Mesorhizobium japonicum MAFF 303099: one gene and its partners. The main gene of each other region encodes a partner of the protein of the gene in region 2 in a complex. Links are inferred from orthologs where the notes say so. Each region holds a gene or a part of one and is shown on either strand. Other genes may lie near its edges. The genes, in order: secA, secY and secG.

Region 1 (10,091 bases), 2.6 Mb from region 2 along the record:
GACAATGCCCGCGAACGTGAAACCATGCCGTGCGATCAGCCTCCGGGCGATGCGCTGCACCGGACCGGATGTCCGCCGATTTCCTGCAATTAGTCCGGGGGCGGGGGTCTCGGCATGACGCCGGCGGCCACGAAGGTTCGGGATCATGGCTACCGCCGTCTCAGCAGGCTCTTCATGCGGTTGCGCAGCAGGCGAGCCATGTTGCGGGTCTCGCGGTAGAGATGGAGCTGCGAGGCGGCCTGGCGGGCGAGGCGATCGGCATCCGGCGTCAACCCGATCACCAGCGTGCCGATCGGCTTGCGCTCGGCCCACAGCCGGCTCATCACCGGATGATCCGGGACCGCGCAGGAATCGGTCATCATGATGTTGGGATCGTCGAGATGCTGCCTTGTGACCTCGATCATCAGCAGCGTGCCGGGCGAATAGGCTGATAGCGTCTCGTCATAGGCCGTCTTCCAGGTATAGGCGACGCCAGCCTCGACGAACACGATCAGGCAGGCGATGGTGCGGCCGTCAAGCGTCAGCGAATGGATGCGGCACATGTCCTGCTCGGCGAGCCGGTGCACGGCCTCGCGGGCAAAGGCGGCGCGGAAGCGGTCGATCGCCATGGCGGTGCGCTCACGGCCCTTCCAGCCGGACGCTTCCAGCGTCAGGAAGCTTTCGATGGCGTGGCGGATCTCCTCGGGGCCGCGCGCCACCACATGCTCCAGCCTGCCGAGGCCGGCAAGACGCCGCTTCAGGCGGCGGAACTCGCGATAATGGTGCGAACGCAGGGATGCCTTCAGATAGTCGTCGCCGTCGAGCTCGCTCTCCAGCACGGGGCGCGGGGTCTGGCCGGTGGTGACCAGCGTCAGGCCACGCGTCTCGGCCACGGTGTCGAGCAGGCTCGCCACCGGACCGTCCAGCCTGATGTCGGGCAGCACGAAGACTTTCGGCAGCTTGAGATGCGGGCGCGACAGCATCGAGAAGAAATCCTCGACGACGCCGACCGGATCGTCGCGGTCGATCAGCGGCGTGCCGAGCGGACCGAACGGGCTCGACCAGGTGCGCATCACCGGCACGCCGAGCGGCACCACCGGGCGTTCCACCGAGATCGGCACCAGCAGGCGCAGCCGGTTGCGGTATTCGTCGCCGTCGCGGATCACCGCCAGGCGCACCTCGCGATCCTCCAGCCGGGGCATGGCCGGCGCCAGGAAGCGCGGGTTGAAGAAGACGTTCGGCTCGATCGTGCGGGCGCACAGATAATCCAGTTCCTCGACCAGGTCGAAGCCGGCGGACGCCGGATAGATGGCAAGCTTGCGCTCCGGCCGGTTGTTGGCGAGGATTTCGATATGGGCGGGATCGGGATCGCGCGCCAGACCGGCGAGGCCGGATACCATGGCGCCGGCGGTGCCGCCGCTGGTTTCCTCGAGCAACGGGATGGCGACCATCAGGCGGCTCCTTTGGCAGGCACGAAGATCGCCATGACGATGCCGAGCTTGCGCCAGACCGTGAAGGACAGCGCGCTGGCCTCGAAGATCATGGCGAAGGCGGTGGCCATGGCGGCGCCCCACAGGCCGAAACGCGGGATCAGCACCACGTTAAGGCCGATGTTGAAGGCCAGTGTCATGGCATAGACGGCGGCGCAGATGTTCTGGTTGCCGCTCATGGTGAGCAGGCTTTCGCAGGGGCCGACGGCGGCGCGCGCCACGACGCCGAAGACGAGCAGGAACAGCAGCGGATAGCCCGATGTGAATTCGGGGCCGAACAGCACCAGCATGGGTTTGCCCAGCGCCAGCACCAGCAGCGCCATCAGCAGCGAGGGCCAGAAGGTCCACGACACCGTCTCGCGGGCGAAGACGGCAAGCTTTTCCGGCTCGCCATGGGTGAACTGCGCATAGCGCTGGGCGACACCGGCCTTGACGGCGAAATAGACGAAATGCACCAGCGCCAGCGTCTTGACCGTGGCGAAATAGACGGCGACGTCGTTGGGATCCATATAGGCGCCGACCATCAGCACATCGGCATTGGTGAGCAGGAAGAAGAAGCTTTCGACCAGGAAGATCGGCAGCGAGACGATGAACCATTGCGCGAAATGCACTTTCATCGGCCCGGCCGGGATCTGCCTCTCCATGCGGTGGGTGACGCCGACCAGCTGCGCGAGCGTGGTGACATAGGTGGCGGCGATCGAGGCGAAGATCGCCGTCCTGGCATCGGCCGCGTAGCCGGCGAGAAGCATCAGCGCCATGAACAGCAGGATCAGCACCGGCCGTATCAGGTAGGTCGGCGAGAGGGCGAAAAGCGCCCAGCTGTTCGCCCTGGCCTGGCCCTGCAACAGGTCCGACAGCGCGATCATCGGCAGGCAGATGACGCCGAGGATGAACGGGATGACGTAGTAGTTTTCGATCCAGGGTGCCGCCAGCCAGACGCCGAGCGCGCCGAGCCCGGCGATGATGGTGGAGGCGATCAGCACGAACAGGCGGCTGGCCACGACGATGCCGCGCAGTTCGTCCATCAGGCCGCGCTCGCGGTATTCGGGGATGAAGCGGATGACCGAGGTGTGGAAGCCGAGGCAGGCGAGGTTGCCGACGATCACCATCGTCACCCAGACCAGCACGAAGATGCCGTATTCGAACGACCCCATCCAGCGCGCCATCAGCACCTGGCTGATGAAGGCGATGACGGCGCTGACGATGCGGATGGAGAAGGCGATGACCGACATGCGGCCGGCCTCGCCACGCTCATCGGCGGTGAACAGCACGGCGTCGATGCGGCCAAGCAGTGGCCCCACGCGCAGCGCCAAACGCTGCGGCAAGAACCGCCCGGCAGTCGTGGCCGCGGAAAAGCGCACCCCGATCTCTCTCCGTTTTCCGCCTCTTTTTCAGGCGTTGGTGTAGCGGAGACACATTAAGAAAACGTGGGTGGAGAGCTTCCTTCTCCCCGTACAGTGACGGGGGAAGGAAGCGGCGCCCTTAAGCAAACGCCCCGTGGCAGTGCTTGTATTTCTTGCCGGAGCCGCAGGGGCAGGCTTCGTTGCGGCCGACCTTGCCCCAGGTCGCCTGGTTGTTCGGGTCGCGGTCTTCGGGGGCGACGACGGCGTTCTGCTCCTGGCGCACCAGGAGGGCGGTTTCGCCGCCTTCGAAATCGTTCTCGCCGGTGGTGCCGTCAATATGCGTGCCGAACATGTCGGGCGCTTCCGGAGGCGGGGCTTCGGCGGCCTGGCGGACCAGTTCGACGCGCATCAGCTGCGCGGTGACGGCCTGGCGCAGATTGCCGAGCATCGCCTGGAACAGCTCGAAGGCCTCGCCCTTGTACTCCTGCAGCGGATCGCGCTGCGCGTAGCCGCGGAAGCCGACGACCGAACGCAGATGGTCGAGGTTGACGATGTGCTCGCGCCACAGATGGTCGAGCGTCTGCAGCACCACGGAGCGCTCGACATAGTTCATCACCTCGGGGCCGAAGCGCTCGGCGCGCTCCTTGGCGGCGGCGTCGGCGGCCTGCGTGATACGTTCGCGGATGTCGTCCTCAGCGATGCCCTCTTCCTTGGCCCAGTCCTCGACCGGCAGGTCGAGATTGAGGAATTCGGCGACCTCAGCCTTCAGGCCGGCGACATCCCACTGCTCGGCATAGGCGTTTTCGGGAATGGCCTTGGCGACGATCTCGTCGATGACGCCCTCGCGCATCTCGGCAATGGTTTCCGACAGGCCTTCGCCGTCCATCAGCTCGATGCGCTGCTCGAACACCACCTTGCGCTGGTCGTTGGAGACGTCGTCATACTTCAGCAGGTTCTTGCGGATGTCGAAGTTGCGCGCCTCGACCTTCTTCTGCGCCTTCTCCAGCGCCTTGTTGATCCAGGGGTGGATGATCGCTTCGTCTTCCTTGAGGCCGAGCTTCTGCAGCATGCCGTCCATGCGCTCGGAGCCGAAGATGCGCATCAAATCGTCCTGCAGCGACAGGAAGAATTTCGAACGGCCGGGGTCGCCCTGGCGGCCGGAGCGGCCGCGCAACTGGTTGTCGATACGGCGCGATTCATGGCGCTCGGTGGCGAGCACGTAGAGGCCGCCGGCGGCCAGCGCCTTTTCCTTCAGGCGCTCGACGTCGGCAATGATTTCCTTCTCGCGCGCCTCGCGCTCGGGGCCCTCAGGCATGTCGCCCAGTTCGTCGGCGATGCGCATCTCGGCATTGCCGCCGAGCTTGATGTCGGTGCCGCGGCCGGCCATGTTGGTGGCGATGGTGATGGCGCCGGGCTTGCCGGCCTGGGCGACGATCGCCGCTTCGCGCTCGTGGTGGCGAGCGTTCAGCACCTCGAAATCCTTGAAACCTTCCTTGCGCAGGCGATCCGCCAGCTGCTCGGACTTCTCGATCGAGGTGGTGCCGACCAGCGTTGGCTGGCCCTTGGCGCTGGCTTCGCGGATCTCCTTGACGATCGCCTTGTACTTCTCCTCGACCGTCCGGTAGACCTCGTCGTCCTCGTCCTTGCGGATGACCGGCAGATTGGTCGGAATCTCGGTGACTTCGAGACCGTAAATGTTGCCGAATTCCTCGGCCTCGGTCAGCGCCGTGCCGGTCATGCCGGACAGCTTCTTGTAGAGGCGGAAGTAGTTCTGGAAGGTGACGGAGGCGAGCGTCTGGTTCTCCGGCTGGATCGCCACATGCTCCTTGGCTTCCAGCGCCTGGTGCAAGCCTTCCGAATAGCGGCGGCCGGGCATCATGCGGCCGGTGAATTCGTCGATGATGACGATCTCGCCGTTGCGGACGATATAGTCCTTGTCCTTCTGGAACAGCCGGTGCGCCTTCAGCGCATTGTTGACATGGTGGACGATGGCGACGTTCTCGACGTCGTAGAGCGACTCGCCCTTGAGCAGATCGGCATCGCGCAGCAGGTTCTCCAGCTTCTCGGTGCCTTCCTCGGTGAAGATCGAGGTCTTCTGCTTCTCGTCGATCTCATAATCCTGCGGCTGCAACTGGATGATGAAAGTGTCGATGGTGTTGTACATTTCCGAACGGTCCTCGAGCGGACCGGAAATGATCAGCGGCGTGCGCGCCTCGTCGACCAGGATGGAATCGACTTCGTCGACGATCGCGTAATTGTGGCCGCGCTGCACCATCTGGGCGCGCTCATACTTCATGTTGTCGCGCAGATAGTCGAAGCCGAGCTCGTTGTTGGTGGCGTAGGTGACGTCGGATGCGTAGGCGACGCGGCGCTCCTCGTCCGACAGGCCATGGACGATGACGCCGACCGAGAGGCCGAGGAATTTGTAGACGCGGCCCATCCATTCGGAGTCGCGGGTGGCGAGATAGTCGTTGACGGTGACGACATGGACGCCTTTGCCGGCGAGTGCGTTGAGGTAGACTGGCAGTGTCGCCACCAGGGTCTTGCCCTCGCCGGTGCGCATCTCGGCGATGCCGCCATTGTGCAGCACCATGCCGCCGATCAGCTGGACGTCGAAGGGGCGCATGCCGAGTACGCGGCGTGCCGCCTCGCGCGCGGTGGCGAAGGCCGGGACCAGAAGGTCGTCAAGGCTGGCGCCATTGGCGATGTCCTGGCGGAATTTTTCCGTACGCCCCGCGAGTTCGGTGTCGGAGAGCGCCCGCATCTCGTTTTCCATGGCGTTGATCGCCTCGACACGGGGCCGGGTCGATTTGACCCGACGGTCGTTGGAGGAACCGAAAACCTTACGGGCGAGACCGCCGAGACTGACCATCCAATGGTCCTTTCGATAGAATTCTCAATCTTGAGACAGGCGCCGGCCGGCCCCATCAAATCCGCGTGATCGCACCGCCTGAATACGGGCAAACACAAAAAGCGCCCGGAAAACGGTTCTGGACGCAAAGTCGTTGGACAGATAAGAGGGGGCTCAACTGATGTCAACGCCGCGCTGGCCCTGCCGGTCGCGCCAAATTCCGCCACAATCTGGCTGATTGGAAGCCACCCCTCCTTACAATCCTTCACCGGAGTCATCCTTATGCCCTTGTTGTTCCGCCGTGCGTCGCTTGCCAGCCTTGGTCTGGCCTTCGGCCTGTCGGCTCTTTGCCTGTCGCCCGTCATGGCGCAGGAGGCCGCTCCTGCTGCTCCGGCCGCACCCGCTGCGGCGCCGGTCGACCCGAATGCCGTGGTCGCCACGGTCAACGGCCAGCCCCTGACCGAAGCCGACCTGGTGCTTGCCGAAGGCGAGCTGTCGCAGCAATTCGCGCAGTTGCCGCCCGAACAGCGCCGCGCGGCTGCCCTTTCGGCGGCCATCGAGATCCGCGTCATGGCCGCCAAGGCCGTTACCGACGGTCTCGACAAGGATCCCGACTTCCAGCGCCGCATGGCCTTCCTGCAGCAACGCGCGCTGCATGGCGAGATGGTCGAGAAGGGCGTCGTCAACAAGGTCACCGACGCCGAGATCCGCGCTCGCTACGACCAGGAAATCGCCAACACGCCGCCGGTCAACGAGGTGCATGCCCGTCACATCCTCGTGAAGACGAAGGAAGAGGCCGAGGCGATCATCAAGCAGCTCGACGGAGGCGGTGATTTCCAGAAGCTCGCCAACGAGCACACCAGCGACCCCTCGGGCAAGTCCAATGGCGGCGACCTAGGCTGGTTCGGGCCTGGCCAGATGGTGCCGGAGTTCGACAAGGCAGCCTTCGCGCTCGAGGTCGGCAAATACACCGAGCAGCCGGTGCAGACGCAGTTCGGCTGGCATGTCATCAAGCTCGAGGACAAGCGCGCCAAGCAGCCGCCGGCCTTCGACGACGTCAAGGACCAGGCCAAGCAGGCGGTCATCCGCGACAAGTATTTCGCCCTGGTCAAGTCGTTGCGCGCCGGCGCCAAGGTCGAGATCCCCGACGCCAAGCTGAAGCAGGCCGTCGATACGATGGAAGCCGGCAAGTAAGTCTGAACGATCTTTTCAAAAAGGGCGCGGCAGCCAAGGGTTGCCGCGCCCTTTTTTTTGTTGACCGCCATGCCGTTATCTGCCGGCTGCTATGCCTTGCAGGAGATAGCGGACCATTTTGCGTATCGTGGCCTTGGGTTCATCGAGCCGGTTGGTCAGGAGATGCCGCCAGGCGTAGGAAGCGATGATATCGGCAACCACGCCCGGATCAATATCGCCGGCGATCTCGCCCCGCGCCTTGGCGCGCTCGATGATCTGGCCGGTGTGGGTGCGGCGCGCTCCGGCATAGCCCGCCAGGGCCGCCGCCGCGGTTTCATCCGACTGTGCCTCGGCGATCAGCGACCGGAAGACGCTGCCCGACGATGTCTCGCGCCAATGCGCGAACAGATTGACCAGGAAGCCGACGAGATCCTCCTCCAGGCTTCCCGTATCGGGAATGTCGACGCGCTTCTGGCGCTGGTAGACTTCGAGCAGCAGCGCCGCCTTGCTAGGCCACCAGCGGTAAATGGTCGGCTTGCCGGCACGGGCGCGGCGCGCCACCGCCTCGATCGAGAAACCGGCATAGCCGGCCTCGATCAGCACGGCTTCGGCAGCCTCCAGAATGGCTTCGGCGCTGTCGGGATTGCGCCTGGCGCCAATCGATTTGCGTGCCGGATCGGCGATTTCGCCCATGAGCCGTTCCTCCTGAAGCGGTTTCTCGTTTCGGCTGAAACAACCCGCCGGCAACCGTTTGTCTTTTGCGGACCAAACGAAGCCATTTGGCCGCAAAATACACCGATGCCAAGAGATGCTCATACATCATCGCTTGACGAAACGGAACGGCTCGTTCTATTCAACGGAACGTTTCGTTCCGATGGACATCATCATGACCACCATTACCGCATCCGGCTCCGCATCCGCCGAGACGACAATTTCGAATTGGATGACCTTCTTGCTGGCTGCCGCCTGCGGGCTGATCGTTGCCAATATCTATTACGCACAGCCATTGATTGGCCCGATTGGCGCCGAACTTGGCCTGCCGCCACATGCGGCGGGCCTGATCGTTACGATGGCGCAGATCGGCTACGGGGTGGGCCTGCTGTTCATCGTGCCGCTTGGCGACCTGATCGAGAACCGCAGGCTCGTGCTTGGCATACTCGCCGTTGCGACGCTCGCCTTATTGGGCGCGGCGATTTCAACGCAGCCGGCGTTTTTTCTGGCCGCGATGCTGTTTGTCGGCCTTGGCTCGGTCGCGGTGCAGACCCTTATCCCCTATGCGGCGCATCTGGCGCCGGAGGCCAGGCGTGGCCGCGTGGTCGGCAATGTGTCGGTGGGATTGTTGCTGGGCATAATGCTGTCACGGCCGTTTTCCAGTTTCATCACCGCGCTGTCGTCCTGGCATGTGGTCTACTTCACCTCTTGCGCCGTTATGATCCTGCTGACCGTGGTGCTGCGGTTCGCGCTGCCCAGGCGCGTGCCGACGGCGCGTCTGAGCTATGGCGCACTGTTGGCGTCCATGGTGCAGATTGCGCGCTCGACGCCGGTCCTGCGGCGGCGGGCTCTCTATCAGGCGTTCCTGTTCGCGGCCTTCAGCCTGTTCTGGACGACGACACCGCTGCTGCTGGCCGGACCCGATTTCGGCTTGACGCAGCGCGGCATCGGCCTGTTCGCCTTGGCCGGTGTCGCCGGCGCTATCGCCGCGCCGCTCGCCGGAAGGGTTGCCGACCGCGGATGGAGCCGCCCGGCGACAGCCTTTGCCATGCTGTGCGTCGCCGTCGCCTTTCTCGTAACCCATATCGCCCCCAGCGGTTCGACGCTTTCGCTGGCGCTGCTGGTTGCCGCAGCCATCGTCCTCGACTTCGGCGTGCAGACCAACCTTGTCCTCGGCTATCGCGACCTGTTCGCGCTCGGCGCCGCCCATCGCAGCCGTCTGAACGGGCTCTACATGGCGACGTTCTTCATCGCTGGCGCCATCGGCTCGGGTGTCGGCGGTTGGGCCTATGCGCAAGACGGCTGGCCACTGGTGTCCTGGATCGGCCTGGCGCTGCCGGTTGCGGCACTGCTTTGTTTCGCCACCGAATTCATGTCGCGCCAAAGGGCGTGAATTCGCGCCCGGGCCAGCGCATCATTGCATCGCCTGCGAGGTTTCGGATTCGATGCGCCATCCCTCCGCGGCCTTGACCAGCCCAAGCGTGACGCGCGCCTTGCCGGTCAGCCGTGCCGCCGACTTGTCCTTCGGTACGTAGTCGTAGCGCATGGCAAAGGCGGCCTCAGTGCGGTCCTCGCCATGCGGCGTGATCTCCAGGCTGCCGGGTTCCAGCCCGAGCGACCACGAAGCCCATTGCGCGAACCAGTCGGTCTTCACCTTGACGATGGCATCGGCGTCGTAGCGTGTACCGAAAATAGTGGCCGACGAGCCGTAGATCCGCTTGACCGTTTCGGCCATCGTCCTGGTGTCGGGCGCCAGATAATCCCGGCGCAGGAACTGTTCGATCGAAGCCTTGTCATCGCCCACGGAGCGCTCCAGCGCCGCGACCCGTGGGGCCGACGCCGGCTCGGCCGCCGGCTTGGGCTTCGGGGCTGGCCCGTCACCCGGGACGAACTCGAAACGTTCGAGCAGTGAGCCCTGCTCCCAGGGGCGCTGGCCTTCGCGGGTTTGCGAAACGACGTCGCGGCGCACCGCGATCATCATGTCGTTGATGCTCTGGCCGGGTTCGGCGATGTGCCGCAAAAGGGCTGATGCAAAGGGCGAGTTGCGCCCGGTGCCGTCCATGGCGACCGCGCCTGGCGCGGTCGAGAAGGCGATGAAGGAGCCGCGCGTCGAATCGAACTGCGCGAGACCGGCGAGCGCGGTCGCCGAGCGCGTCGTGGCGGTGCGGCTTAGACTGCGGGCAAACGGATTGTTGCGGCAGGCATCGAGAAACACCAGGCTGACCTTGGTCTGCTGTTCCATGATGTCGAGGACTTCGTCGATCGGTACCGCTTCGAGCTGCAGTTTCACCGGCATGTCAAGCTTCGCGTCGACCGGCACGATGTAGTTGCGCCCGTCGACCTGCAGGCCGTGGCCGGCATAGTAGAAAAGCCCGACCCCGGCGCCTTCGAGCGCATCGGAGAATTCGCCGATGCTGCGTTCGAGCTCGCGCTTGCCGAGGTCGTTGCCTTCGATGACCTCGAAACCGATGGAGCGCAGCTTGTCGGCGATGTCGAGGGCGTCGTTGACCGGATTGGCCAGCGTGCCGGCCTCGGCATAGGTGC
Region 2 (9,582 bases):
CTGGTAGTCGCGGTCGATGGTCTCGCGGATCTGCAGCACTTCCGCGTCGGTCAGCTGGTTGACGCGGCGCTCGGCCGGGATGCCGACCTTGTCGACGATCTCCTGGGCGAACTTCTTGCCAATGCCGTGAATGTACTGAAGCGCGATGACGACGCGCTTGTTGGTCGGAATGTTGACGCCGGCTATACGAGCCATGTTCTTTCCTTCTCCATGTGGGCCGACCAACCTCTCAAACAAGGCAGGCCTGGCGCTGTCAAAGTTGCCCCGCGTCCGGTGGAGGCCGGCCCTTGCGGGAGTTTCCAGTTCAAAGCGACTGCCTTGCCCTTGCGGACAAGCAAAGTTCGCACCTGATAGGAAGACGGGCCGCCATACCGCAGCGAGCCGCTCCCGTCAAGCCTAATCTTTAAATTCCCTTACCGCGCCTCGGCGGCCGCCGTAAGCACGGCTTCGATCTCGTTGGTCACCGCGTCGATGCTGGCCAAGCCGTCGACCGTCTTGAGCTTGCCCTTGGCGTAATAGTAGCCGGTCAGCGGAGCGGTCTTCTTGTAGTACTCGCGCAGGCGCTCTTCGAACACTGCGGGATTGTCGTCCTTGCGTACCGGCTGGCCGGCGGCCTTGGCATCCTCGGCGCGTTTGACAATGCGGCCGACCAGGGCCCTGTCATCGACAACCAGTTCGATGACCGTGTCGAGGCCGATGCCACGCTCGGAAAGCATCGATTCAACCGCATCTGCCTGCACCAGCGTGCGCGGGTAGCCGTCGAGGATGAATCCCTTGGCGCAATCGGCCTGGTCGATTCGCTCGGCGACGATGGCGTTGACGATGGCGTCCGACACCAATTCGCCGGCATCCATCACCGCCTTGGCACGCTTGCCGACTTCGGAACCGGCCTGAACGGCGGCACGCAGCATGTCTCCCGTCGAGAGCTGGGGTATGCCGTGTTTTTCTACCAGTCTTTGTGCTTGTGTCCCCTTGCCCGCCCCTGGCGGCCCAAGCAAAATCAACCTCATCTGGCTTTCTTCCCCCCGCGCAGCTTCGACTTCTTGATCAAGCCTTCATACTGGTGCGCGATCAGGTGGCCCTGAATCTGCGCAACCGTATCGAGCGTGACACTGACCACGATCAGAAGCGATGTGCCACCGAGGTAGAATGGTACGCCAGTCGCCGAGATCAGGAACTCCGGCAGCAGGCACACCAGCACCAGATAAATGGCGCCGACGACGGTGATGCGGGTGAGAACGTAATCGATGTAATCGGCGGTCCGCTCGCCCGGACGATAGCCCGGGATGAAGCCCGAATGCTTCTTGAGCTGATCGGCGGTGTCCTTCGGGTTGAAGACAATCGCTGTGTAGAAGAAGGCGAAGAACACGATCATCGCCGCGTAGAATGCCATGTAGAGCGGCTGGCCGTGGCCGAGCGAGGCCAGGATGGTGCTCGCCCAGGCGGGCATGTTGGTGGTCTGCGAGAAGCCGGCGATAGTGGCCGGCAGCAGGAGCAGCGACGAAGCAAAGATCGGCGGGATGACGCCGGACGTGTTGAGCTTCAGCGGCAGATGCGAGGTATCGCCCTGGAACATCCGGTTGCCGACCTGGCGCTTCGGATACTGGATCAGCAGGCGACGCTGGGCGCGCTCGAAGAACACGATGAGCGCGATGACGACGATGGCCAGCACGATGATCGCCAGGATCAGGCCGGTCGACAGGGCGCCGGTGCGGCCAAGCTCCAGCGTGCCGGAAATGGCGCGCGGCAGGCCGGCGACAATACCTGAGAAGATGATCAGCGAAATGCCGTTGCCGATGCCGCGGGCGGTGATCTGCTCACCGAGCCACATCAGGAACATGGTGCCGCCGACCAGCGTGACCACGGTCGAGATGCGGAAGAACATGCCGGGATCATTGACGATGCCGTGGCCGTTCTCAAGCCCCACCGAAATGCCATAGGCCTGCACCAGTGCCAGAAGCACGGTGCCGTAGCGCGTGTACTGGTTGATGACCTTGCGGCCCTGTTCGCCTTCCTTCTTCAGCGATTCCAGCGACGGAATGACCGAGGTCATCAGCTGCATGATGATGGAGGCCGAGATGTAAGGCATGATGCCGAGCGCGAAGATCGCCATGCGCTGCACGGCGCCGCCGGCGAACATGTTGAACATGCCGAGCACGCCCTTGCTCTGCGAGGAGAAGGCCTGGGCGAAGGCGTCGGGGTTGATTCCGGGAAGCGGGATATAGGTGCCGAGGCGGTAGACGAGCAGCGCGCCAATAGTGAACCAGATGCGTTTCTTCAGGTCCTCCGCCTTGGCGAAGGCCGAGAAATTCAGATTCGAAGCTAGTTGTTCAGCAGCCGAAGCCATGCCTGATTCTCCGCTTGGTAACGCTTGATGGCCCGTGAGGTCAGGCGGCGCGTTTCACCGAAGCTCACGAGATAAGCTCCGGGCTCTAAACATGCAAGCGGCCGCGTTGACGCGGCCGCTTAATTGAGCAGATCAAAGCACAATCGTGAGCAAAAAAGGGATCCCGTTTCCGCCGATCGCGCTTCAAATTGCCGTTACTCGGCAGCTGCCTTTTCCGGCAACTTGACCGAGCCGCCGGCCTTTTCGATCTTCTCGATCGCGGCCTTGGAGGCGCCGGCGACGTCGAAGGCAAGCTTGGCCTTCAGTTCGCCATCGGACAGCACGCGCACGCCATCCTTGACGCGGCGGATGACGCCGGCGGCGACAAGTGCCTCGGCTGTCACGGTTGCCTTGGCGTCAAGCTTCTTGGCGTCGACGGCTTCCTGGATGCGGGCCAGCGACACGACGACGAAGCTCTTGGCGAAGATGTTGTTGAAGCCACGCTTCGGCAGGCGCCTGTAGAGCGGCATCTGGCCACCCTCGAAGCCGTTGATGGCGACGCCGGAGCGTGCCTTCTGGCCCTTGACACCGCGACCGGCGGTCTTGCCCGAGCCGGAACCGATGCCGCGGCCGAGACGCTTCTTGGAATGCGTCGCGCCGTCCTTGTCACGCAGATCGTTGAGTTTCATCTGAGTTCTCCTGCGCTTTGGCTCAGCCCTCGTCCACGACGCGGACGAGATGCTGAACGGCGGCGATCATGCCGCGCACGGAAGGCGTATCTTCCAGGGTGCGCTGCTTGTGCATCTTGTTGAGGCCGAGGCCGACCAGCGTCGCGCGCTGTTCCTTCGGACGGCGGATCGGCGAACCGATCTGCTCAACGGTGATGGTCTTGGTTGCTTTCTTGGCCATGGTCAAAATCCCTGGTCAGATCGACTATTCTTCAGCCGCAACGGCGGTGCCGCGGCGGGCCTGAAGGGTCGAATACTTGATGCCGCGCGCGGCAGCCACATCCTTGGGATGCATCTGGCTCTTCAGCGCGTCGAACGTAGCGCGAACCATGTTGTAAGGGTTCGACGAACCCATCGACTTGGCGACCACGTCATGCATGCCGAGCGTCTCGAAGACGGCGCGCATCGGGCCGCCGGCGATGATGCCGGTACCCTGCTTGGCGGCGCGCAGCAGAACGCGTCCAGCGCCCCAACGTCCCTCGACGTCGTGATGCAGCGTACGGCCCGAGCGCAGCGGCACGAAGATCATATCGCGCTTGGCCGATTCGGTTGCCTTGCGGATGGCTTCCGGCACTTCGCGCGCCTTGCCGTGACCGAAGCCGACGCGGCCCTTCTGGTCGCCGACGACGACGAGTGCGGCGAAGCCGAAGCGGCGGCCACCCTTGACGACCTTGGCGACGCGATTGATGTGGACCAGCTTGTCCACCATGCCGTCGTCGCGCTCTTCGCGCTCGCGGCCGCGGCCGCCTTCCCTACGTTCCTGTGCCATATCCTGTTCCTTGTTTTTTTCCGGAAGCACGGTTGATGATACGATCCGGCGCCTCTGTGGGTCACCGGGGGCGAAAGTTTTTTAGAAGCTGAGACCGCCTTCGCGGGCAGCTTCAGCCAGGGCCTTGACGCGGCCGTGATAGATGTACGGGCCACGGTCGAAGACGACTTCCTTGACGCCGGCCTTGGTGGCGCGCTCGGCGATCAGCTTGCCGATCGCGGCGGCGGCGGCGGTGTCGGCGCCGGTCTTGAGCGAACCCTTGAGGTCCTTCTCGAGCGTCGAGGCGGCAGCAATGGTGTGGCCCTTGGCGTCGTCGATCACCTGGACATAGATGTTCTTCGAGGTGCGGTGAACCGACAGACGCGGACGCTCGCCGGCGACCTTCCTGATCTGGCGGCGAACGCGCTGCGCACGGCGCTGCGTGGATTCCTTGGTACCCATGATGGTCTTCCTTGCCTTCAAAAAACGGGGGCCGCCATGTGCGGTAGGCGAAAACGCCTCCCGCGGCCGCTCCCCGCGGCGTTACACTTCCTTGGTCCTTCCGAAAAAGCCTGCAGCTTTTCGGGTCAAGCCCACTACTTCTTCTTGCCTTCCTTGCGGACGATCTTCTCGCCAGCGTAACGAACGCCCTTGCCCTTGTAGGGCTCCGGACCGCGATACTCGCGGATCTCGGCCGCGACCTGGCCAACCTGCTGCTTGTCGATGCCGGTCACGGTGATTTCCGTCGGCTTCGGCACAGCGATGGTGACACCGGCCGGCGTCTCATAGACGACGTCATGGCTGAAGCCAAGAGCCAGCTGCAGGTTCTTGCCCTGCATGGCGGCGCGATAGCCGACGCCGGTGATCTCGAGCTTCTTCTCGAAGCCGTCCTTGACGCCGTGCAGGATGTTGACGATCTGCGTGCGCGACATGCCCCACTTGGAGCGGGCGGTCTTGGTCTGGTCGCGCGGCTGAACAGCGATCTCGCTGCCTTCCATCTTGACCAGGACTTCGTCGTTCACCACGAACTTCAGCTCGCCCTTGGGGCCCTTCGCCGTCACGGTCTGGCCGTTGACGGTCGCGGTCACGCCCTGCGGCAGCGAAACGGGTTTCTTTCCAATACGAGACATTTTGTTGTCCTCGTCACTTCTCTTGTTTCAGGTCTCTGTCTTCGGAACGATCCGAAGACCGGATTCCAATTTGCGGTCAGCTGCCAGATCAGAAGATCTGGCAGAGGATCTCGCCGCCGACGTTCTGTTCGCGGGCTTCGTGATCGGCCATCACGCCCTTCGGCGTCGAAAGGATGGCGATGCCGAGGCCGTTGGCGACGTGCGGGATCGACTTGGCCGAGACGTAAACGCGGCGGCCCGGCTTCGAGACGCGGGCGATTTCGCGTACGACCGGCGCACCGTCGAAATACTTCAGCTCGATTTCGATTTCGGACTTGCCGTTGTCGAAGTCGGTCTGGCTGTAGTCGCGGATATAGCCTTCAGCCTTCAGCACGTCGAGGACGCGGGTGCGCAGACGCGAGGCCGGCGTCGAGACACTCGACTTCTTGCGGCCGTAGGCGTTGCGGATGCGGGTCAGCATATCGCCGAGAGGATCGCTCAATGACATGTTATGTCCTCCTTACCAGCTCGACTTGACCAGGCCCGGGATCTGGCCGTTGTTGCCGAGATCACGAAGCGCGATGCGCGATACTTTGAGCTTGCGATAGTAGGCACGCGGACGGCCGGTGACTTCGCAGCGGTTGCGGATGCGGATCTTGGCCGAGTTGCGCGGCAGGGCAGCAAGCTTAAGCTGAGCGCGGAAGCGCTCCTCCATCGGCTTGGACTGATCCATGATGATCGCCTTCAGGGCAGCGCGCTTGGGACCGTACTGGTCGGCAAGCTTGCGGCGCCTGTTGTTCTTCTCGACTGAGCTGGTCTTTGCCATTTCAGATTTTTCCTTTTCTCGCTGCCGTTACTGGCGGAAGGGGAAGTTGAAAGCCTTGAGCAATGCCCGGGCTTCGTCGTCCGTCTTCGCAGTCGTACAAACGATGACGTCCATGCCCCAGATCTGATCAACCTTGTCGTAGTTGATCTCCGGGAACACGATGTGCTCCTTGATGCCCATGGCGTAGTTGCCACGGCCATCGAAGCTCTTGGGGTTCAGTCCGCGGAAGTCGCGGACGCGCGGCAGCGCGATGTTCACGAGGCGGTCGAGGAACTCGTACATACGTTCCTTGCGCAGCGTGACCTTGGCGCCGATCGGCATGTTCTCGCGGACCTTGAAGCCCGCGATCGAATTGCGGGCGCGGGTGACGACGGCCTTCTGGCCGGCGATCAGCGCCAAGTCTTCGGCGGCAACCGAAGGCTTCTTCGAATCGGCGGTCGCTTCGCCGACACCCATGTTCAGCACGATCTTGTCGAGGCGCGGAACCTGCATGTCGTTGTCGTAGCCGAACTGCTCCTGCAGCGCCTTGCGGATGGTCTCGTTGTAGACCTGCTTCAGACGCGGCGTGTTGGTGGCGGTCGCCTGTTTGCTTTGAGCCTTAGCCATTGATGACTTCTCCCGAGCGCTTGGCGACGCGCACCTTCTTGCCGTCCTTCTGGAAGATGAAACCGACGCGGGTCGGCTTGCCATCCTTGGGGTCGGCCAGCGCGATGTTCGACAGCTGGATCGGCGCTTCCTTGGTGATGATCCCGCCCTCTTGGGACTGGGACTGCTTCTGGTGACGACGGATCATGTTGACGCCGCGCACCAGCGCGGTGTCATCCTTCGGCTGAACCGAGAGGACTTCGCCCGAACGGCCCTTGTCCTTGCCGGCCAGCACGACGACCTTGTCGCCTTTTCTAATCTTTTGCATTGGTCCGGCTCCTTACAGCACTTCAGGCGCGAGCGAGATGATCTTCATGTGGTTCTTGGCGCGGAGTTCGCGCGGAACCGGTCCGAAGATACGCGTGCCGATCGGCTCTTTCTTGTTGTCGACGAGAACGGCCGCGTTCTTGTCGAAACGGATCACGCTGCCGTCCGGGCGGCGGATGTCCTTGGCCGTGCGAACCACGACCGCCTTCATCACATCGCCCTTCTTAACGCGGCCGCGCGGAATGGCTTCCTTGATGGACACCACGATGATGTCGCCCACGGAAGCGTATTTCCGCTTCGAGCCGCCCAGCACCTTGATGCACATGACACGACGCGCGCCGGAATTATCCGCCACGTCGAGGTTTGTTTGCATCTGAATCATGACTGGCCGCCTTCTTCTTTTCTAACGGGACGGGCTCGAAGCCCCTCCCCGGTCTGTCCAAAATTCGTTGTTTACGCCCAGAGGTCAGGCTTGGTCCGAAGACACGACGATCCAGCGCTTGTCCTTGGAAATCGGCTTCGATTCCTGGATGAACACCTGATCGCCAACCTTGTGGGCGTTGTTCTCGTCGTGCGCCTTGTACTTCTTGGTCATGCGCACGGTCTTCTTCATCACGGGATGCGTGAAGCGCCGTTCGACCTTGACGACAACCGTCTTTTCGTTCTTGTCGCTGACGACGGTGCCCTGCAGAATGCGCTTTGGCATGGTTTTCGTCCTTAAGCCTTCTTGGCCGCGGACTTTTCCGCAGCGATGGTCTTGATACGCGCAATGTCCTTACGGACCTGCCTCACGCGCGCGGTCTTCTCGAGCTGGCCGGTGGCCTTCTGGAAGCGCAGGTTGAACTGCTCCTTCTTCAGGCTGGCCAAATCGTCGGTCAGCTGGTCCTGGGTCTTGGTCCGGATGTCTTCGGCTTTCATGATCAGCCCGTCCTTATTCTGCGATGCGCTGTACGAAGCGCGTCCTGACCGAGAGCTTGGCCGCGCCGAGACGCAGCGCCTCACGGGCGGTTTCTTCACTGACGCCGTCGATCTCGAACATGATGCGCCCCGGCTTGACGCGCGCCGCCCAGTAGTCGACGGCACCCTTGCCCTTGCCCATGCGGACTTCGGTCGGCTTCGACGTGACCGGCAGATCCGGGAAAATGCGGATCCAGACGCGGCCAGCGCGCTTCATTTCGCGAGTGATCGCGCGGCGGGCCGCCTCGATCTCACGCGCGGTGACGCGGTTCGGCTCAAGCGCCTTCAGCCCGAAACCACCGAAATCCAGGTTGGTGCCGCCCTTTGCGGTACCATGGATACGGCCCTTGAACTGCTTGCGGAACTTTGTGCGCTTTGGCTGCAGCATCGTTCTAACTCCAAATTCCTAAATGTCTCAGGCGTTTTCGCGACGACGACCGCGTTCGCGATCACCACCACCGCCATGCGCAGCATCACCCTCGGTCGCGCGACGTTCCGAAGCCATCGGATCGTGCTCGAGGATCTCGCCCTTGAATACCCAGACCTTGACGCCGCAGATGCCGTAAGCCGTATTCGCTTCGGCTGTGCCGTAGTCGACATCGGCGCGCAGCGTGTGCAGCGGCACGCGACCTTCGCGGTACCACTCCATGCGAGCGATTTCGGCGCCGCCGAGACGGCCCGAGCAGTTGATGCGGATGCCTTCGGCACCGAGGCGCATCGCCGACTGCACGGCGCGCTTCATGGCGCGGCGGAACGCGATACGACGCTCGAGCTGCTGGGCGATCGACTGGGCGACCAGGGTCGCGTCGATCTCCGGCTTGCGCACTTCGACGATGTTGAGGTGCGTCTCGGACTTCGTCATCTCCATTAGCTTCTTGCGAAGCTTCTCGATGTCGGCGCCCTTCTTGCCGATGATCAGACCCGGGCGCGCGGCATGGATGGTGACGCGGCACTTCTTGTGCGGGCGCTCGATCACGACCTTGGAGATCGCGGCCTGCTTGAGTTCCTTCTCAAGATACTTGCGGATCTTGATGTCCTCATGCAGCAGCTTGCCGTACTCCCCGGTGTTCGCGAACCAGCGCGAATCCCAGGTACGGTTGATGCCGAGGCGAAGACCGATCGGATTGACTTTCTGGCCCATTATGCGGCCTCCCCTTTTTCTTCGACTTCACGAACGACGATCGTGAGGTGCGAGAACGGCTTCTCGATACGGCTGGCGCGACCACGGCCACGAGCGTGGAACCGCTTCATGACGATCGACTTGCCGACATAGGCTTCCGCCACCACCAGCGCATCGACATCGAGGTCGTGGTTGTTTTCCGCGTTGGCGATCGCCGATTCCAGCGTCTTCTTGACCGTGCCGGAAATCCGCTTGGCCGAAAATTCGAGATCGGAAAGCGCTGTCGCGACCTTCTTGCCGCGGATCAGCGCGGCAACGAGGTTCAGCTTCTGCGGGCTGATACGGATCGTGCGCAACACGGCGCGCGCTTCGTTGTCAGCAAGCCTGCGCGGAGCTTTGGCCTTGCCCATGATTATTTCCTCTTCGCCTTCTTATCCGCGCCGTGACCGTAATAGGTCCGCGTCGGTGCGAATTCACCGAACTTATGACCGACCATGTCCTCGTTCACCGAAACGGGAACATGCTTCTGGCCGTTGTAGACACCGAAGGTGAAGCCGACGAACTGCGGCAGGATGGTGGAGCGACGGCTCCACATCTTGATCACCTCATTGCGACCACCTTCACGAACCTTGTCCACCTTCTTGAGAAGGTAGCCGTCGATGAAGGGGCCTTTCCAAATAGAACGAGTCACTTGGCGTTACCTCTTCTTAGCTCTTGCGCTGATGGCGCGAGCGCAGGATGAACTTGTCGGTCGCCTTGTTGGACCGCGTCTTCTTGCCCTTGGTCGGCTTGCCCCACGGGCTGACCGGATGGCGGCCGCCGGAGGTGCGGCCTTCACCACCGCCGTGCGGATGGT
Region 3 (9,511 bases), 260 kb from region 2 along the record:
CCTGGAAGTGATCTGCTTCGTCGTCATCTGGGCGCTGCAGCTGCTGATCATCCAGAAGGGCATGGAAACGGTGCGCCGCTTCCAGGATTGGGCGGGGCCTGCCGTCTGGGTGATGATGCTGCTCCTGGCCATCTATCTCTGCGTCAAATCGGGGACCTTCGCCTTTACCAGCGACATTCCGATGGACGTGCTGCGCGAAAAGACCGCCGACGCCGGCATTCCGGGCGATCCCGGATCGTGGACGGCGCTCTTCGGGGTCGCGGCGATCTGGGTGACCTATTTCTCGGCGCTATACCTCAATTTTTGCGACTTCGCCCGCTACGCACCGGACAAGGCGGCATTGCGCAAGGGCAACATCTGGGGCCTGCCGGTCAACCTCATCCTGTTTTCGCTGGTCGCCGGCGTCACCACCATTGCCGCCTATGACGTCTATCACGAGGTGCTGCTGCACCCCGACCAGATCTCGGCCAAGTTCGACAGCTGGTTCCTGGCTGCGCTCGCCGCCCTGACCTTCGCGGTGGCCACGCTCGGCATCAACGTCGTCGCCAACTTCGTCTCGCCGGCCTTCGACTTCTCCAACGTCTTTCCGCGTCAGATCGACTTCAAGAAGGGCGGCTACATCGCAGCACTTATCGCACTTGTGCTCTATCCCTTCGCGCCGTGGGAAGGCAGTGCCGCGCATTTCGTCGGCATCATCGGCGCGACGATGGGGCCTATCTTCGGCGTCATGATGGTCGACTATTACCTGATCCGCAAAGGCGAGGTCGACGTCGAGGCGCTGTATCGTGAGGACGGCGAGTTCCGCTTCCAGGGCGGCTGGCACGTCAATGCCTTCATCGCCGCCGGCATAGGCGCTGTGTTCTCGTCGATCCTGCCGAACTTCACCAACTGGCTGCCATCCTGGTGGGGCGTCTATGGCTGGTTCTTCGGCGTGGCGATTGCCGGAACCATCTACTACGTGCTGCGCACCGTCGCCGTGGGTGCGGGCGCCAAGACGGCAAAGGCTTGAAAAGAGGGAGTAGGCAGTAGGAGTTAGGGAATACAGACCCTTCCCTACTGCCTACTGCCTACTGCCCACCATCTCAGCCAACTTGCGCACCGTGTTCCAGTTGCGCGACGTGCCGATGCCGAGGCGTTTGTGGTTCATTGTCGCGAGCAGCCGTGACGTTGGCCTCTCGCGCGAAAAGACGACCCAGATATCGCCGGCGCAAGGCAATACCTTCTCGTCCTCGGCGGCATAGGCTTGCAGCGCCGCGACGTCCTCCACGGGCGCGGGTTTGCGCATCACCCGCACCGCCACCTGATCGCCTGCTTCAGCTGAATCGGCCGGAAACGGATTGCCGGCGGCAAGTTTCAGCCATTCCTCGGCAGTGCGCACGATGATGTCGACATGACGGCCGAAGGTTTTTTCGAAGGCCGTTTCCAGCCGCTGTTCCAGCTTGCCGATATCGGTCGCTCGCGCTTCGAAGACCAGATTTCCCGTCGCCACCAAGGTGCGCACATTCTTCAAACCGAGGCCTTCCGCCATCGCCTTGAGGTCCGCCATGACGACCCGGCGCCCCTCGCCCAGGATGATGCTGTAGAGGAGCGCGACATAGGTCTGCATGAGAGGCCCCGCCCGGCGGTTGCCTACACCAGGCGAGACTGCTCCACAGCCGCTTCGATGAAGCTGGCGAACAGCGGATGCGGATCGAGTGGCCGGCTCTTCAGCTCGGGATGATACTGCACGCCGATGAACCACGGATGGTCGGGATATTCGACCGTCTCCGGCAGCACGCCATCGGGCGACATGCCGGCAAACACCAGGCCGCAATCCTCCAGCCGCTCCTTGTAGTCGATATTGACCTCGTAGCGGTGGCGGTGGCGCTCGGAAATCTGCGTATCGCCATAGATCTCGGCGATCTTGGAGCCCTTGGCGAGGTCCGCCTGATAGGCACCGAGACGCATTGTGCCACCGAGGTCGCCGGTCTCACGCCGCTTCTCCAGCATGTTGCCCTTCAGCCATTCGGTCATTAGGCCGACAACGGGCTCCTCGGTCGGGCCGAACTCGGTCGAGGAGGCATGCTCGACGCCAGCCAGCGACCGCGCCGCCTCGATGCAGGCCATCTGCATGCCGAAGCAGATGCCGAAATACGGCACCTTGCGCTCGCGCGCGAATTTCGCCGCCAGGATCTTGCCTTCGGAGCCGCGTTCGCCAAAGCCGCCCGGAACCAGGATGCCATGCACCTTTTCCAGCCACGGCGTCGGATCCTCCTTCTCGAAGATCTCCGATTCGATCCAGTCGAGCTTGACCTTGACGTGATTGGCCAGGCCGCCATGCGAAAGCGCTTCGATCAGCGATTTGTAGGCATCCTTGAGGCCGGTGTATTTGCCGACGATGGCGATGGTCACCTCGCCTTCCGGGCTGTGGATGCGGTCCGACACTTTCTGCCAGGGCTCCATGCGCGGCTTAGGCGCCGGATCGATGCCGAAGGCAGCCAGCACCTCCGAATCGAGCCCTTCCTTGTGGTAGGCCATCGGCACGTCGTAGATGTGCGGCACATCGAGCGCCTGGATGACGGCGCTTTCCCTGACATTGCAGAACAGCGACAGCTTTCTGCGCTCTTCCTTGGGAATGGCGCGGTCCGCACGGACCAGCAGGATGTCGGGCGCGATGCCGATGCCGCGCAGTTCCTTGACCGAATGCTGGGTCGGCTTGGTCTTCAGTTCACCCGCCGTCGGGATGTAGGGCATCAGGGTCAGATGCACGTAGACGGCATTGTTGCGCGGCAGATCGTTGCCGAGCTGGCGGATCGCCTCGAGGAACGGCATGGCCTCGATGTCGCCGACCGTGCCGCCGATCTCGCACAGCACGAAATCGTAGTCGTCATTGCCGTTGAGGACGAAATTCTTGATCTCGTCGGTGACATGCGGAATGACCTGAACGGTCGCGCCGAGATAGTCGCCGCGCCGCTCACGCTCGATGATGTTTTTGTAAATGCGGCCGGTGGTGATGTTGTCTTGCTGATTGGCCGAGCGGCCGGTGAAGCGCTCGTAATGGCCAAGATCGAGATCGGTCTCCGCACCGTCATCGGTGACGAACACCTCGCCATGCTGGTACGGCGACATCGTGCCCGGATCGACATTGAGATACGGGTCGAGTTTTTTGATGCGTGCGCGATAACCTCGCGCCTGCAGGAGAGCCCCAAGGGCCGCTGCGGCTATGCCTTTTCCAAGTGAGGAAACCACGCCGCCTGTGATGAATACATATCGCGCCATGGGAGTCATCGCTTAACGCGGCTGGATTGATTCCGCCAGAGAAAAAACCACCGCGAAGGTTTTTTCCCAAGAAGGCGTCGGACCTTGATCCCGAAGAGTGGAACCCGGTTTTCTCGGACAACCGATTTCCGTTTGTCCAGGGATCACGACCGAACAGGCTTGGTCGTGAACGAGGCAAAACAAAAGGGCCGGCTGAGCCGGCCCTTTCGGCAGGATGATGGAACCGTCAGATGATGACGACTTTGGTGCCGACCCTGACGCGGCTGTAGAGATCCATGACGTGCTCGTTGATCATGCGGAAGCAGCCATTGGAAGCGCTGGTTCCGATCGACTGCGGCGCGATGGTGCCGTGGATGCGCAGATGCGTGTCCTTCTTGCCGTCATAGAGATAGATGGCGCGGGCGCCGAGCGGGTTCTGGCCACCGCCGGGCATGCCGTCCTTGTACTGGCCGTAATGCTTGGGCTCGCGCTTCTGCATGTCGAGGGTCGGGATCCAGCGCGGCCATTCCTGCTTGTCGCCGACCGCGACCGTGCCCTTGAACTGCAGGCCTTCACGACCGACCGCGATGGCGTAGCGACGCGCGGTCGAAAACGATTCGACGAGATAGAGCCGGCGGGCGCTGGTGTCGATGACGATGGTGCCCGGCTCATAGCCGGTGAATTCCACATCCTGCGGCACGAATTCCGGCTTCACCTTGAACGGCTTCTTGGCGTCCTTCTTGGCGAGAGCCTGGTCGAGAGCCCGCGTCTCGGGCAGATAGCTGATCGACGACCCGGAGGTGCCGCCGAACAGGCCGGCGAAAAGGCCGCCGGTCGGTTGCTTCTGGCCGATGACCTCACTGCGAAGCTCGCCATTGTTGCCTGTCAGCGCGACATTCATCGCTTCGGCCGGAAGCGGCTCGGCCGACTGGATTGGTGTGATCTGTTCGATCGGCTCGATGACCTTGGTGGTCTTCTTGGCCGGCTTGGCGTCAGCCACTTCGGCCGTTGCAGAAGCGCTCTTCTCCCTCTTGGCCAGGAAGGCCTGCCGTTCGGCGTCGGCCTTGGCCTTGGCCGCTTCGCGCATCGCCAGCTTCCTGGCTTCGAGCGCCTTGGCCTTGGCGTCTTCCTTGTCGGCAACGATCTTGGCCTCGATTTTCTTGATCTGGGCGAGATCGTCCGGTGTCGGGTTTTTCTTCTTCTTGAGAAGCCTCAACTGCGCCGCATCGCTCTTGACTGCGACGTTGATGGCGTCGGTTTTGTCGACCGACTGATTGGCGGCCAAATTGGCCGGCACGCCGGCGAAAGCCGGGGAACCCAGGCCGAGTACGGCGCAAAGTCCCAAGAAAATGAAGCTGCGAAGCTGCATGGCGAAGATCCGATCGTTCAATGCTTGTTGCCCACGGCGTCGCCCGGCGTCCCCCAAGGACACCGAAAATGCCGCGCGCAATCTATAGTCGAATAAGCGCGGATGTCTCAAGCGCGAGACCGCGCTGCTGCACGTTGAATCTTCGTGATCGCGCAGCATTTGCCGCGACTGTGTTCAAACGATCACAGGTCGCGGTTTGGACCAGATGGACGTTACTGGTTCGGGACCTGCGGTGCAGCGGGCGCGGTGTTGGTGGTGCCGTTGTTTGCCGGCGGCGTCGCACCAGAGGCCGGCGCGGTGGCCGGAGTTGCCGGCGCAGGCGTCGTCGCTGCGCCATTGCCCGACGGCGGCGTAGGGGCGGTGCTGCCGGCCGGTGCCGGGGTCGTCGTACCAGGCAACTGGTTGAGCACGCCCTTGCCGGTCGCGGGGACGCGATCGAGAATGTCGATCGGCTTTTCGCCGTAGCGGGCAATGATCGACAAGGTCAGCGACGTGACGAAGAAAGCCGCCGCCAGGATCGCCGTTGCCCGGGTCAGCGCGTTGGCGGCGCCACGTGCCGTCATGAAGCCAGATCCGCCACCAATGCCAAGGCCGCCGCCTTCGGAGCGTTGCAGCAGCACCACGCCGACGAGGGCGAGCACGACCATGAGATGGATGACGATCAGTACGGTTTGCATAGTTTATCCTGGCAAGGCCTTGCCCGGCCGCGGGCACGACCGGTGAATTGGAGGCGGCTCAATACAATGCTTTCACGGCATTTCCAAGCCCGTGGCCGGAATATGGGAAGCAACGCGCCCTTTGCAACGAATTTGGACGGGATGAGCGCCGTCTTTCGTCGTGAATCTCAGCCTGAAATGCTGCGATAGGCCTCGGCGATACCGAGGAAATCGGCCGCTTTCAGGCTGGCGCCGCCAACCAGCGCGCCATCGACATTCCTGACGCCCAGCAGTTCCACCGCGTTGGACGGCTTGACCGAGCCACCGTAGAGAATGCGCGTCTTGGCGGCAGAGGCACCAAGTTTCTCCGACAGCCTTTCGCGGATATGCGCATGCGCTTCGGCCACATCGGCCGCGGTCGGCGTCAGGCCGGTGCCGATCGCCCACACCGGCTCATAGGCAATGACGGTGTTGGATGGCGTGGCACTCGGCGGCACCGAACCTGCGACCTGGCGCGACAGCACCTCGAGCGTGGCGCCCGCCTCACGCTGCTGCTGCGTCTCGCCGATGCAAATGATGGCCACGAGCCCGGCGCGCCATGCGGCGGCGGCCTTGGCCTGGACCGTCGCATCGTCCTCGCCGCGTTGTTCGCGGCATTCGGAATGGCCGACAATAACATGGCTCGCGCCGGCGTCCTTCAGCATTTCCGCCGAGATACAGCCGGTGTAGGCGCCGCTTTCCTTGGTGTGGCAATCCTCGCCGCCCGCATGGACCGGCGTGCGCGACAGAATCTCGGCTGCATGGGAAAGCAGCGTCGCGGGAACGCAGACCAGCGCCTCGGTCTCCGCGTCGAGCCCGCTCATGAACCCGTTGCCGATCATCCTGAGCTCGTTCAGCGAAGCGCTGGTGCCGTTCATTTTCCAGTTGCCGGCGACAAGCGGGCGAATTCCTGGCGTCATGGTCTGCTTCTCCGGGCGATATCAAGCTCTGGCCCTCACTACCAAAATCAGGCCACAAAGCAATCGACAGTAGGCCGGAAGGGCGCTATTGCGCTTGTTTCAGACTCGGCGCACGCGAAAATGCGCATAAATCGGAAGTAACGATGCTTGGTATATTGAGAAGCGCGGCGGGTACATGGGTCGCGAAGACATTGCTGTCGCTGCTGGTGGTCAGTTTCGCCGCCTGGGGCATCTCCGGTCGGCTGATGGGCGGCTTTGCCGGCCACGATTCGGTGATAATAGCGGGCGGCACCAAGGTATCGATCAACGAATACCGCCTCGCCTATGATCGCCAGCTCGCCGTCATGTCGCAGCAGTTCGGTCAGCGCCTCACCCACGAACAGGCAAAGGCGCTCGGCATCGACAACCAGGTTCTGGCTCAGCTTGTCTCCGGCGCCGTTCTCGACGAACAGGCTCGCAAGCTTGGGCTCGGCCTGTCCAAGGACCGGCTGGCCGAGCTGACGCGCGAGGACCCGGCGTTCAAGGGCCCAGGCGGCGAGTTCGACAGGAGAACATTCGAATACATGCTGCGCCAGGTCGGCATGCGGCCCGAAGATTACCTGAAGAACCGCGCCCAGGTGGCGGTGCGCCAGCAGATCGTCGAGGCGGTCTCGGACGGCCTCAAGGCGCCGGACGCTTTCTTCAAGGCGGTCGCGCTCTATCGCGGCGAGGACCGCACCGTTGACTACCTGCTGTTGCCGAAGAAGCTCGTCGAGCCCATCGAAGCACCGAGCGACAGCGTGCTTCAGGCCTATTTCGAGGCCAACAAGAAAACCTACGCGGCACCTGAGTACCGCAAATTCTCCTATGTCCGCCTCGAGCCGGTGGACATCATGGATCCGACCGCCGTCACCGAGCAACAGGTCAGCGACGACTACAACAAGAACAAGACGCGCTACACCACGCCCGAAATGCGCACGATCGAGCAGCTTGTGTTCAAGACACCGGATGCGGCCAAGGCCGCACTCGATTCGCTCAAGGCCGGCGCCACCTTCGAAAAGCTTGTGACAGCCGAAGGCAAGACCCCGGCCGACACGCTGCTTGGCACGTTGGCCAAGGACAAGATCGCCGACAAGGCGGTTGCCGATGCCGCCTTTGCGCTCAACGCCAATGAAGTCAGCCAGGTCGTTCAGGGCGCCTTCGGCCCGGTGCTGCTGCGCGTCACCGAGATCAAACCCGAGGTGGTGAAGCCGCTCGCCGAAGTGTCCGACCAGATCCGCAAGGACCTGGCGTTGGGCGAGGCAAGCCGCATCCTTTTGGATGTGCACGACAATTACGAAGACACCCGCGCCTCCGGCAGTTCGCTGGCCGACGCGGCTGCCAAGCTGAAGCTGAAGGACGTCACCATCGACGCCATCGACCGCAGCGGCCTCAGGCCGGACGGCTCCATCGTCAAGGACCTGCCGGAATCGCCGGCGCTGATCAAGGCGGTCTTTGATGCCGAACCCAAAACCGAAAACGAAGCGCTGACCACGGCCGACAACGGCTTCATCTTCTATGAGGTTGCTTCGATCACGCCGGCTCGCGACCGGACGCTGGACGAGGTCCGCCAGAAAGTCGTCGCCGACTGGACTGCTGCTGAGACCACCAAGCGGCTTGCCGCCAAGGCAAGCGAGCTCGACAAGCGGCTCAAGGCAGGCGCCACGCTCGATGTCATCGCCGGTGATCTCAAGCTGGAGAAGCAGACCAAGCGCGGCCTGAAGCGCGAGGCCGACGATGCCGATTTCGGCAAGGAGGGTGCTGCCGTGATGTTCGGCGTCGGCGAAGGCGGCACCGGTTTGATCCCCTCGCCCACCGGTGACGGACAGATCCTGTTCAAGGTCGCCGAAGTGTTCGAGCCCGCCGGAGCCGATGCCAGCTCGGTGCCGGAAGACGCGCAGAAATCCTTCACTTCCGGCATGTCGGACGATCTGCTCGACCAATTGGTGGCGCAGTTGCAGACGCAGTACGACGTCCGCATCGACCAGGCCGCCGTTGCCCAAGCCGCGACAAGATGAGCGCGTTGAAAACCCATATCGCCAAGGTGGCGGCCGGCACCGCGCTTTCCTTCGAGGAAGCGCGCGAGGCCTTCGACATAATCATGTCGGGCGACGCGACCCCTGGGCAGATCGGTGGTTTCCTGATGGCGCTTCGCGTACGCGGTGAGACAGTGAGCGAGATTTCGGGCGCTGTCGCCACGATGCGGGCCAAGATGCTGCGCGTTGAGGCGCCCGCGGGTGCCATCGATATCGTCGGCACGGGCGGCGACAATTCCCACAGCGTCAACATTTCGACGGGCTCGGCCTTCGTCATCGCCGCCGCCGGCGTGCCGGTCGCCAAGCACGGCAATCGCGGCCTGTCGTCGCTGACCGGCGCGGCCGATGTCCTGATCGCGCTTGGGGTCAAGATAGACATTCCGCCGGACGCGATCGGCCGTTGCATCCACGAAGCCGGCGTCGGCTTCATGTTCGCGCCGGCGCACCATCCGGCTATGAAGCATGTCGGCCCGACTCGCGTCGAGCTCGGCACCCGGACCATCTTCAACCTGCTCGGGCCCCTCTCCAATCCGGCTGGCGTCGTCAGGCAGATGGTCGGTGTGTTCCTGCCGGAATGGATCTTGCCCGTGGCCGAGACATTGAAGGCGCTGGGCACCGAGCATGCCTGGGTCGTCCATGGCGACGGCTATGACGAAATCACCACCACCGGCGAGACCCAGGTGGCGGAACTGATCGGCGGTGAGATCCGCAGCTTCACGCTGACCCCGGAAGAGGTCGGACTGAAGCGCCACACCAAGGACGAGCTGCGCGGCGGCGACGCCGCCTACAACGCCAACGCCTTGCGCGACATGCTGGACGGCGCTGCCGGCGCCTATCGCGACACCGTGCTGATGAATGCCGGCGCCGGGCTGGTGATCGCGGGCAAGGCGACGACGCTCGGCGACGGCATCGCGCTCGCAGCGCAAGCCATAGACAGCGGCCGGGCGTTGCAGGTGCTCGACCGGCTGGTCGAAATTTCGAACGGGTGAACCGTGTCTGACATTCTGCGCAAGATCGAGGCCTACAAGCGCGACGAGATCGCCGCCGCCAAGGCACACGTGCCGCTGGCCGAGATCAAGGCGCGGGCGAAGGACGCCGACGCACCACGCGGCTTTCTTGCAGCCCTGGAGGCAAAGCGCAGATCAGGCCGCTTCGCCCTGATCGCCGAAATCAAGAAGGCGAGCCCCTCCAAAGGCCTGATCCGTGCCGATTTCGATCCGCCGGCACTGGCGCAGG

Evidence for each region.
Region 1: the proteins of secY (region 2) and secA are in contact, whole or in part, in a crystal structure (PDB 3DIN), measured with the Thermotoga maritima proteins. The link is inferred for Mesorhizobium japonicum MAFF 303099 from one-to-one orthologs. Residues at the interface, in WP_004081795.1 of Thermotoga maritima: Glu108, Gly109, Glu110, Glu111, Ala236, Glu237, Arg238, Arg239, Ile240, Thr241, Ile242, Gln243, Tyr244, Ala245, Arg246, Arg247, Val248, Thr249, Gly250, Arg251, Arg252, Val253, Tyr254, Gly256, Ala257, Ser258, Thr259, Tyr260, Leu261, Pro262; in WP_004082002.1 of Thermotoga maritima: Glu261, Ala262, Arg263, Lys300, Ala301, Arg302, Thr303, Ile304, Ile305, Leu323, Tyr324, Asp325, Pro326, Val329, Ser330, Tyr333, Ile336, Lys340, Phe345, Val349, Glu363, Phe364, Tyr374, Ser375, Gly376, Gly377, Glu393, Ile395, Thr482, Ser483.
Region 3: secY (region 2) and secG share a complex: the UniProt entries of both Escherichia coli proteins name them as parts of the sec protein translocase complex. The link is inferred for Mesorhizobium japonicum MAFF 303099 from one-to-one orthologs.

What each region holds. Positions count from the first base shown.
Region 1 is NC_002678.2:2,790,859-2,800,949, reverse strand. What follows is about bases 2,752-6,084. They hold secA (preprotein translocase subunit SecA), read right to left. Parts: upstream 5,685-6,084; coding sequence 2,952-5,684; downstream 2,752-2,951. Other genes in these bases: MAFF_RS14655 (peptidylprolyl isomerase), read left to right, coding at 5,946-6,084; MAFF_RS14665 (lipopolysaccharide biosynthesis protein), read right to left, coding at 2,752-2,830. Also shown: MAFF_RS14675 (creatininase family protein), read right to left, coding at 1-147; MAFF_RS14670 (GNAT family N-acetyltransferase), read right to left, coding at 150-1,430; more of MAFF_RS14665, read right to left, coding at 1,430-2,751; more of MAFF_RS14655, read left to right, coding at 6,085-6,857; MAFF_RS14650 (TetR/AcrR family transcriptional regulator), read right to left, coding at 6,933-7,529; MAFF_RS14645 (MFS transporter), read left to right, coding at 7,723-8,940; MAFF_RS14640 (caspase family protein), read right to left, coding at 8,962-10,091. UniProt on the Escherichia coli protein: Required for protein export, interacts with the SecYEG preprotein conducting channel.
Region 2 is NC_002678.2:211,914-221,495, reverse strand. The notes cover bases 178-3,001. They hold secY (preprotein translocase subunit SecY), read right to left. Parts: upstream 2,348-3,001; coding sequence 1,007-2,347; downstream 178-1,006. Other genes in these bases: rplO (50S ribosomal protein L15), read right to left, coding at 2,542-3,001; MAFF_RS02315 (adenylate kinase), read right to left, coding at 414-1,010; rpsM (30S ribosomal protein S13), read right to left, coding at 178-195. In the rest of the region: more of rpsM, read right to left, coding at 1-177; more of rplO, read right to left, coding at 3,002-3,015; rpmD (50S ribosomal protein L30), read right to left, coding at 3,038-3,235; rpsE (30S ribosomal protein S5), read right to left, coding at 3,260-3,823; rplR (50S ribosomal protein L18), read right to left, coding at 3,905-4,264; rplF (50S ribosomal protein L6), read right to left, coding at 4,399-4,932; rpsH (30S ribosomal protein S8), read right to left, coding at 5,021-5,419; rpsN (30S ribosomal protein S14), read right to left, coding at 5,432-5,737; rplE (50S ribosomal protein L5), read right to left, coding at 5,765-6,343; rplX (50S ribosomal protein L24), read right to left, coding at 6,336-6,650; rplN (50S ribosomal protein L14), read right to left, coding at 6,663-7,031; rpsQ (30S ribosomal protein S17), read right to left, coding at 7,116-7,355; rpmC (50S ribosomal protein L29), read right to left, coding at 7,367-7,567; rplP (50S ribosomal protein L16), read right to left, coding at 7,581-7,994; rpsC (30S ribosomal protein S3), read right to left, coding at 8,022-8,747; rplV (50S ribosomal protein L22), read right to left, coding at 8,747-9,136; and 2 more genes. UniProt on the Escherichia coli protein: The central subunit of the protein translocation channel SecYEG. Consists of two halves formed by TMs 1-5 and 6-10.
Region 3 is NC_002678.2:471,215-480,725, forward strand. The notes cover bases 3,552-6,304. They hold secG (preprotein translocase subunit SecG), read right to left. Parts: upstream 5,284-6,304; coding sequence 4,819-5,283; downstream 3,552-4,818. Other genes in these bases: MAFF_RS03590 (L,D-transpeptidase), read right to left, coding at 3,552-4,606; tpiA (triose-phosphate isomerase), read right to left, coding at 5,451-6,221. Also shown: MAFF_RS03575 (NCS1 family nucleobase:cation symporter-1), read left to right, coding at 1-1,009; MAFF_RS03580 (DUF1697 domain-containing protein), read right to left, coding at 1,061-1,606; MAFF_RS03585 (CTP synthase), read right to left, coding at 1,630-3,267; more of MAFF_RS03590, read right to left, coding at 3,485-3,551; MAFF_RS03605 (SurA N-terminal domain-containing protein), read left to right, coding at 6,365-8,257; trpD (anthranilate phosphoribosyltransferase), read left to right, coding at 8,254-9,264; indole-3-glycerol phosphate synthase TrpC, read left to right, coding at 9,268-9,511. UniProt on the Escherichia coli protein: Subunit of the protein translocation channel SecYEG. Overexpression of some hybrid proteins has been thought to jam the protein secretion apparatus resulting in cell death; while this may be true it also results in FtsH-mediated degradation of SecY.